2 regions of the Streptomyces sp. NPDC017993 genome follow, and region 1 is predicted to be linked to the other one. Evidence: riboswitches for the same ligand, from Rfam matches in the RefSeq annotation. Region 1 holds a riboswitch; the other holds the start of a gene.
What was found. Region 1 has a riboswitch for cobalamin ahead of ACH4FH_RS29440 ((2Fe-2S)-binding protein). Riboswitches for the same ligand answer to the same signal wherever they lie in the genome.
Positions count from the first base shown of each region.

Region 2: linked by a shared signal. The riboswitch ahead of cobN (cobaltochelatase subunit CobN) and the one ahead of ACH4FH_RS29440 ((2Fe-2S)-binding protein) in region 1 are both predicted to bind cobalamin.

Region 1 is NZ_JBIRGO010000019.1:477-4,452, forward strand. It holds gene ACH4FH_RS29435 (DUF6973 domain-containing protein) at 112-1,182, opposite strand; cobalamin riboswitch at 1,450-1,632, shown strand; gene ACH4FH_RS29440 ((2Fe-2S)-binding protein) at 1,867-2,565, shown strand; gene ACH4FH_RS29445 (MFS transporter) at 2,619-3,941, opposite strand; gene ACH4FH_RS29450 (ATP-grasp domain-containing protein) at 3,928-3,976, opposite strand, start outside.
Region 2 is NZ_JBIRGO010000002.1:392,062-396,037, reverse strand. It holds gene cobN (cobaltochelatase subunit CobN) at 1-2,177, opposite strand, end outside; cobalamin riboswitch at 2,302-2,434, opposite strand; gene cobG (precorrin-3B synthase) at 2,559-3,976, shown strand, end outside.

The DNA of each region.
Region 1 (3,976 bases):
AGGACGCGCGGGGACCGGTGGGCGGCACGGAGCCCTCCGCAACCTTCGCGGAGTCGGTACGGGGCCTAGTCCGGGCGGCGTTCCCCGCGCACATTTCACCGCGCGGGGCGGTCACTCCATGAAATGCAGGACATTGCGGTACGGCCCCCCGGAGACCTGCACCCTCGTCGACCAACTCGGCTTTTCGGCAGGCACCTTGGTGTCCATCTGCATAGCCCGCACCGCCTCGCCGTCCTTGCTGAACACCCACAGGGAGGGCCCCGAATACGACGTCGTGGCGGTCTCCCACTCGACGCGGTCGCCCACCGCATCGGAGATGTCGCCATCGCTGGTGTCGTGCGCGAACACCTGAAGCCGGTCCCATGCGAAGCCGGTCATTTTCGCCAGGGGCAGTGGATGGCCCTTGATTGCCCTATCCACCTTTTTCTGGAGGGCTTTGTCCGTGGTGCTCACCACCGCCGGCTCTCGGAACACGTACCAGACGGCGCCCAGCGTGACGACCGCGACCAGCACGGCAGTCACTTTCCGCTTCAGGCTTCCCTCCCGGTCGATCACCACGGTCCTCCCCTGTTGCACCGCTACCTGCACTTTTTCGGCGAGCTGGGCCGGAGTGGCCGTCGGGTTCTCCACGGCAATGCGGCGCCCCAGCTCGTTGTTGTGCAGATCCATCGCCTCACGGTCCGACGGATTACCCGACATCCGCTCGTGCGCCGATCCGTAGCGCTCTGCCCAGTCCACGCCGTACCGCTGCGCCATCAGCGAATTCCAGTACGTGTGCCGGAAGGCGTCCATGTGCCCGTCTTGCTCGTCGTCGGGGAACCGTGCCTGGCACTGTTCCCATGCCTGGTCCCTGATTTCCATGAAGTCGAGCTTCTCGCCGGCGCTGAGTTCGGAAAGGATGTCTGCCTCGCCCTGAGTGACGTCCTCCCCGAAGTACGTGGTCATGCCTTCCGGATCGTCAGTGACCTGGTACTGACGCAGCATCTCCTTGGGGCTGAGCCTCCGCCCCATATGTACCCGGACGTTGAAGGCGTTCCTTTGGGTACCGCCATCGTCCTTCAGATCCCAGGCGATCCTCTCGTCGGCCCGTTCCCCCATCCGGAGCGCATCGTGAATCTGCGCCTGTGCCGCTCTTAGCTCTTCCCCCAGAGGGCCGCTGACCAGAACCGGATCGTCAAGCATCGTCGCAAGCCACCCGCCCTCGCCACAGCCGGTCGAGCGGATCCCCCCGGGAGGAGCATCACCTGCGGTGCGCCCGTGCGAGGGTGGGCGGTGACCTCGCCCGCCACCCCGTACACGACGGCCGGCAGCTTCGGAGCGAGCCCTCGCCCGGCGGGCCTGAGGCGGTGACTTCACCGTCGCGCAGGACGTAGAGCCGCTTGCCGCGTTGCGACAGGGTGCCTCGGACGAGGTCCCCCATGGCCGGTACGGCTCTGGTGCGTGGCGCGGGGTTTTCTGGGATGCTGCCGTCCGACCCGCGACGGCGGAACGAGGAGCCGGTGAGAATCCGGCACGGTACCGCCACTGTGAGGGGGGAGCCAACTTGCCACCGCCACGGCCTTCTTGTGGGGCCGGCGGCGGGGGCGGCGTCGCACCCGAGTCAGGAGACTCACGCCGTCGTACCTCGGCAAACCGGGGCGGATCTCCCCGAGAGAGGATGGTGGCATTCGTGTGCTCGCGTGCGTGCCTCGGCTGGTGTACGGCCTGCGTTCCTTCGTGGGGAGGGGGCGGCCGGCCCGCGGTGGGGGCGAAGAAGCGCAGGTCGTTTGCCCGGTCCGCGTCGAGGGGGACCGGCGCTTCCCGCGGCGCCGAGGACATCGTCCACTACGCCTCGTTCCGCGCACCGAACCGGCCGGTACGCACGTGGTGACCGCCGAGGATTTGGCCGAAGTCTCCACCGTCGGACCGTACTTCGCCATCTCCTGCGGACCACGAGGCGACGCCGAACGCTTCCGTCCCCTGACCGACCTCTACACCGACCACGACGCCCTGGATCGGTACGTACGCGCCCTAGGGCGGCGGCTGGGGACCGACCAGGCCAGGGTGGCCGCCTCCACCCTGCACATCGGCACGGCCGCCCGTCTGTGGTCCGTCGCCCTGGCCACCACCGCGCTGACCGGCCGGGTACCCGACCTGGCGCCCGAGCGGCTGTGGTGGCGGGCCCCCGAGACCGGCCCCATCGAGCTGTGGCTGCCCGAACCAGGGGAAGCCCCGGGGGATGACGCGCCCGACGTGCTCCACCGGACCGTCGTCGTGCGCAATCTGCTGCCGTTGGGCGACGCCGTACGACGCGCTACCGGGGTGTCCCCGCACGCTTTGCGGGGCAACGCGGCATCGGCGCTCGTCGGCGCCCTGCAGACGCTGCTGGCTCGCGTCCCCGACGCCCCGTGTTCGCCCGTCCCGCTCGCGAGTGCCCTGCTGACGCGGGAGCCACTCGCGAGCGCGGGCGTGTTCACCGTCAGCCCCCTCGAGTACCGCCGCCACAACTGCTGCCTCTATTACCGCGTTCCGGGCATGGGGACATGCGGCGAATGCGTCCTCAACGACAAGAAGACGCGCGCATGACCGGCCCCGAGCTCCCTGGCCCCGTGCTCTCGACTGAAGGCCATGGCGCAGGTTCAATGCGTCGGCGCCGCGGCCGGGTGGTCCGAGTTGGCTGTTGTGCAGGGGTGTCGGCGGCGCAGGAAGCGGAGCAGCAGCGGAGGCAGTAGTGCGCACTGCACGGCGACGGCTGTCCAGAAGAGGCCGGGATGGCCGGTCCGCTCGGCCAGCGCGTAGCCCTCTCCTCCCGCGATGCCGCTGACGAACGCGCCGATTCCGGCTGCCAGCCGCTGACGGCCGAAGACGACGGCGGGTGGGCGGGGGGACCGGGCCAGGGCTTCGAGATCGTTCTTGAGGAAGAGGACGATCTCGCCGAGGCAGATGAGCAGGGCTCCGGCCAGGATGGTGGTGGGAGAGCCGACGGCGAGGGTGCCCATGCCGAGGGCCAGCGCGGCGAAGCCCAGGAGCAGGGCGCGGGTGTAGGGCAGGCGGGCGATCCAGTCGGACAGCAGCGGCTGCGCGACCACGAGCAGCGCGGCGTAGACGGCCAGGACCAGGCCGTAGAACACCGTCGAGGTCCGGGGCACGGCGTAGACCGCGAGGTAGTGCTGGAAGAACATGAAGACGTACACGCTCAGCACGGTGATCGCGAACGGCAGGACCGGCAGTCCGGCGCGTGCACTGTCCCGGCTGTCACGTGCCTGGTCCCGGCCTTCCCCGTGTGGGGGCGGTCGGTCGGCGCCGTCGCCGTCTTCCGTTTCTTCCGGCCCGCGTTCGGGGTGTTCCACGGGCAGCAGGGCGTGCCCCGCGGTGACGGCCGCGAACAGCACGGTGACCGCGGTGAAGAGTCCCATGGAGGCGCTGAGGACGAAGGGCGCGGCGGCGAGCGGGCCCAGCGCGATACCGGCGTTGAGGGCGGAGCTGCTCGCGGACAGCAGCAGGGGGCGCTGTTCCTCCTCGACGCGGTGCAGCAGATACGCCTTGTTGGCGGGTAGATAGAGAGCGGCGCCGCAGGAGACGAGGAAGAGCGCGGTGACGGCCGCGGCCGGATGGCCGAGTCCCGGCAGGAAGCCGGCGAAGCCGGCCGTCCGGATGACGAGCGCGAGCAGCATGGTGCGCTGCAGCCCGATGCGCTCGGCGACCGCGGCCCCTACGACGCCGCCGGAGAACTGCACGAACGAGGCGACGGCGAGCACCACGCCGACGGTGCCGAGGCCGATGCCCAGCCGTTGATGCAGCAGGACCGACATGAAGGGCAGTACCGCGAAGCTGCCCAGCGGGATGAGGAACGATCCGGCCAGCAGGACGTACTGCGGTCCGGTGAGGTGGGCGAGCTGTGCGAGCCGGGCGGTCGACGGTGTCCGTGTGACGTGGGGCGGGATGATGTCACCCCTGGCCATCGGCCGTGACGGCCGGACGTATGCTTCCGGCGGCG
Region 2 (3,976 bases), on a different contig from region 1:
GCGCGCTCCTCGGTGTCGTCGGCGGCGGTCCGGGTGGCGGCGGACTCGTCCAGGCCGAGCGCCTCCCGCAGACCGGGCAGGGCGGAGGTACCGCCCCAGATCTGCCGGGCGCGCAGGATGGCCAGCACGAGGTTGACTCGGGCGGGGCCTTCCGGCGCACCGCCGAGGATGTGCAGACCGTCGCGGATCTGGGCGTCCTTGACCTCGCACAGCCAGCCGTCGACGTGCAGCAGGAAGTCGTCGAAGCCGTCGTCGTCGGGGCGGTCATCGAGGCCGAGGTCGTGGTCGAGCTTGGCGGCCTGGATCAGCGTCCAGATCTGCGCGCGGATGGCGGGCAGCTTGGCCGGGTCCATGGCGGAGATGGCGGCGTACTCGTCGAGGAGCTGCTCCAGGCGCGCGATGTCGCCGTAGGACTCCGCGCGGGCCATCGGCGGCACGAGGTGGTCGACGAGGGTGGCGTGCACCCGCCGCTTGGCCTGGGTGCCCTCACCCGGGTCGTTGACCAGGAAGGGATAGACGAGCGGGAGGTCGCCGAGCGCCGCGTCCGGGCCGCAGGCGGCGGACAGGCCGGCGTTCTTGCCGGGCAGCCACTCCAGGTTGCCGTGCTTGCCGAGGTGGACCATCGCGTCCGCGCCGAAGCCGCCGTCCTCCTGGGAGGCGGCGATCCAGCGGTAGGCCGCCAAGTAGTGGTGCGAGGGCGGCAGGTCGGGGTCGTGGTAGATCGCGATCGGGTTCTCACCGAAGCCGCGCGGCGGCTGGATGAGGATCAGCAGATTGCCGCGGCGCAGGGCGGCGAGGACGATGTCGCCCTCGGGGTTGCGGGAGCGGTCGAGGAACATCTCACCGGGCGGCGGGCCCCAGTGCTCCTCCACCGACTCGCGCAGTTCCTGCGGCAGCGTGGCGTACCAGCGCTTGTAGTCGGCGGCGGGGATGCGGACGGGGTTGCGGGCGAGCTGCTCCTCGGTGAGCCACTCCTGGTCGTGGCCGCCGGCCTCGATCAGGGCGTAGATCAGCTCGTCTCCGTCGCCGGAGACCAGGCCGGGGACCTCTTCGCCGCCGAAGTCGTAGCCGTCCGCCTGCAGTCGGCGCAGCAGGGCGACGGCGCTGGCCGGGGTGTCCAGGCCGACGGCGTTGCCGATGCGGGAGTGCTTGGTGGGGTACGCGGACAGCACCAGCGCGAGGCGCTTGTCGGCGGCGGGGATGTGGCGCAGGCGGGCGTGGCGCACGGCGATGCCGGCGACCCGGGCGGCCCGCTCGAGGTCGGCGACGTAGACGGGCAGCCCGTCCTCGTCGACCTCCTTGAAGGAGAACGGGACGGTGATCAGCCGGCCGTCGAACTCGGGGACGGCGATCTGGGAGGCGGCGTCCAGCGGGGACAGCCCCTCGTCGTTCTCCTCCCAGGCGGCCCGCGACCCGGTCAGGCACAGGGCCTGGAGGATCGGTACGTCCAGGGCGGCGAGCGCGCCGGCGTCCCAGGACTCGTCGTCGCCACCGGCCGATGCCTCGGCGGGCTTGGTGCCACCGGCGGCCAGGACGGTGGTGACGATCGCGTCGACCGGCCGCAGGGCGTCGATCAGTTCCGGCTCGGGCGCGCGCAGCGAGGCGACGAACAGCGGCAGCGGGCGGCCGCCTGCCTGCTCGATCTGACCGCAGAGCGCGTCGACGAAGCCGGTGTTGCCGCTCATGTGGTGGGCGCGGTAGTAGAGCACCGCCACCAGCGGTCCTTCGATGTCCGTACGGGCGTCCGGCCGCTCCAGCTGTCCCCAGCTGGGGGCGGGCTCCGGCGGCTCGAAGCCGTGGCCGGTCAGCAGCACCGTGTCGGACAGGAAACGGGCGAGCTGGTCGAGGTTGGCGGGGCCGCCGTGCGCGAGGTAGGCGTGCGACTCGGCCGCGATACCGACCGGGACCGTGGACGCCTCCATCAGCTGGGCGTCGGGGGCCTGTTCACCGGTGAGGACGACGACCGGGCGCTCCTGCGCGAGCAGCAGGTCCAGGCCCTCCTGCCAGGCGCGGATGCCGCCGAGCAGACGGACGACGACCAGGTCGGTGCCCTCCAGCAGCGCGGGCAGCTCGTCGAGGTCGAGGCGGGCGGGGTTGGCGAGGCGGTACGGCACGGGGCCGGCGGCGGCGCGGGCGCTCAGCAGGTCGGTGTCGGACGTCGACAGCAGCAGGATCACAGGGATACACCTCGCGAGATCTCACGGGTCACGCCCTGCGGCCCGGTGGTTGCGCGGAGGCGCGGGGGCCGCCCCCCGGAAGATTGCAGCATGCGGCGTCAGGCCTTCCTCGGGGTCCGCGCCCCGGGCGGTAGGAGGACGGCGGGAGTTCCTGGCTCACCCGTGGACCGGGTTCACAGTGGCGGGACCGCGCCGGATTCTCACCGGGCTTCCTCCCTTGGCGCCGTCGCTGGCGTCCGGCGGATCAGCAGACCCACCGACCTGCATAGTAAGGGCTGCGTGGCGGGCGGGGGAGAGCGCCTCCGGGCCCGCCCGCGCGGGCCCCGCCCCCGGTCCGCCTCCCCCGGTCCGCCCTTGCCCGACGTCGGTATGCTCGCCGCCATGCCGCCCTCCCCCTCGCTCCGGCCCGCTGCGGCCGCACCGCCCCTCCGGGAACGCGGTGACGCCTGCCCGGGAACGCTGCGGCTGCACTCCGCCGACGACGGCAGCCTGGCGCGAGTCCGCCTGCCCGCAGGCGACTTGACCGCCCGCCAGGCATCCGCGCTGGCCGACGCCGCGGAGCGCCTCGGCGACGGCCACCTCTCCCTCACCTCCCGCGGCAACGTGGAACTGCGCGGCCTCGCGGACGACTGCGGCCAGGAGCTGGCGGAGCTGCTGCGCGACGCGGGCCTGCTGCCCTCGGAACGCCATGAGCGCGTCCGCAACATCCTGGCCTCGCCGCTCGCGGGTCTGGACCGGCGCACCCCGGCTGACGTGCGGTTGTGGGCCCGCCGGCTGGACGCCCTGCTCTGCGCGAGCGCGTCCGCGACGGCGCTCTCCGGCCGTTTCCTCTTCGTCCTGGACGACGGCAGGGGCGATGTGACGGCGCTCGGTGGTGATGTGAGGTTGGTCGCAGAACCGTGCGGGGGAGCGCGGGAGAGTGTGGCGGAAGCCACCGCCGAGGGCGGTGCGCTGCTGTATGTCGGCGACGACCCGGCGGCCGTGCGGATCGGCGGACCGGACGTTCCGCGCGCCGCGCTCGTCGCCGCCGAAGCCTTCCTCACCGCCGCCGCGGCGAGCGGCAGCGGCGCCTGGCGGGTCCGCGAACTCCCCGCCACGCACACCCTGACCGCGCGCGGTACGGCGGAGGCGCTGCGGGCCGCGGGCATCCGGGCCGCGTACGTCCCGGAGCCGGAGCCCCGCCCCGCTCCCGACCACACGAACGCCCCCGTCCCCGGCATCGTCGAAGGACCCGCGGGGCCGGACGGCTCCCCCGGCCCCTGCGCCCTGTCGGTCCTCGCGCCGCTGGGCCGGCTGACCGTCGACCGGTGGCGGCTGCTGACCGCGGTGGCGGCCGACGACGGGGCGGGCGCGCTGCGGGTCACCCCATGGCGCGGCGTGATCGTCCCCGGGCTGTCGGCCGCCACGGCCACGACCCGGCTGCGCGAGCTGGCGGACGCCGGGCTCCTCACCGACCCCGCCTCCCCCTGGCACCGGACCGGCGCCTGCACCGGCCGCCCCGGCTGCGCCAAGTCGCTCTCCGATGTCCGCGCCGACGCCGTCGCCGTCCTCACCGACTCCCCCGCGGGCCCGCCGGGACTCCCCGTCCACTGGTCCGGCTGCGCACGCCGCTGCGGCCATCCGCACGGCACCTGGGTCGACGTCCTCGCGACCGAGGACGGCTACGAGGTGTCCGTCGTGGGACCGGAGGGCAGGCGGCCCATTCCGCTGGCCGCCGCCGACGACGCGCCGCCGGCCGCCACCAGCGCCCGGCTCCAGGACGTCGCCGCGGCCGTCTCCCGCGCCACCGCGCCCCCTCC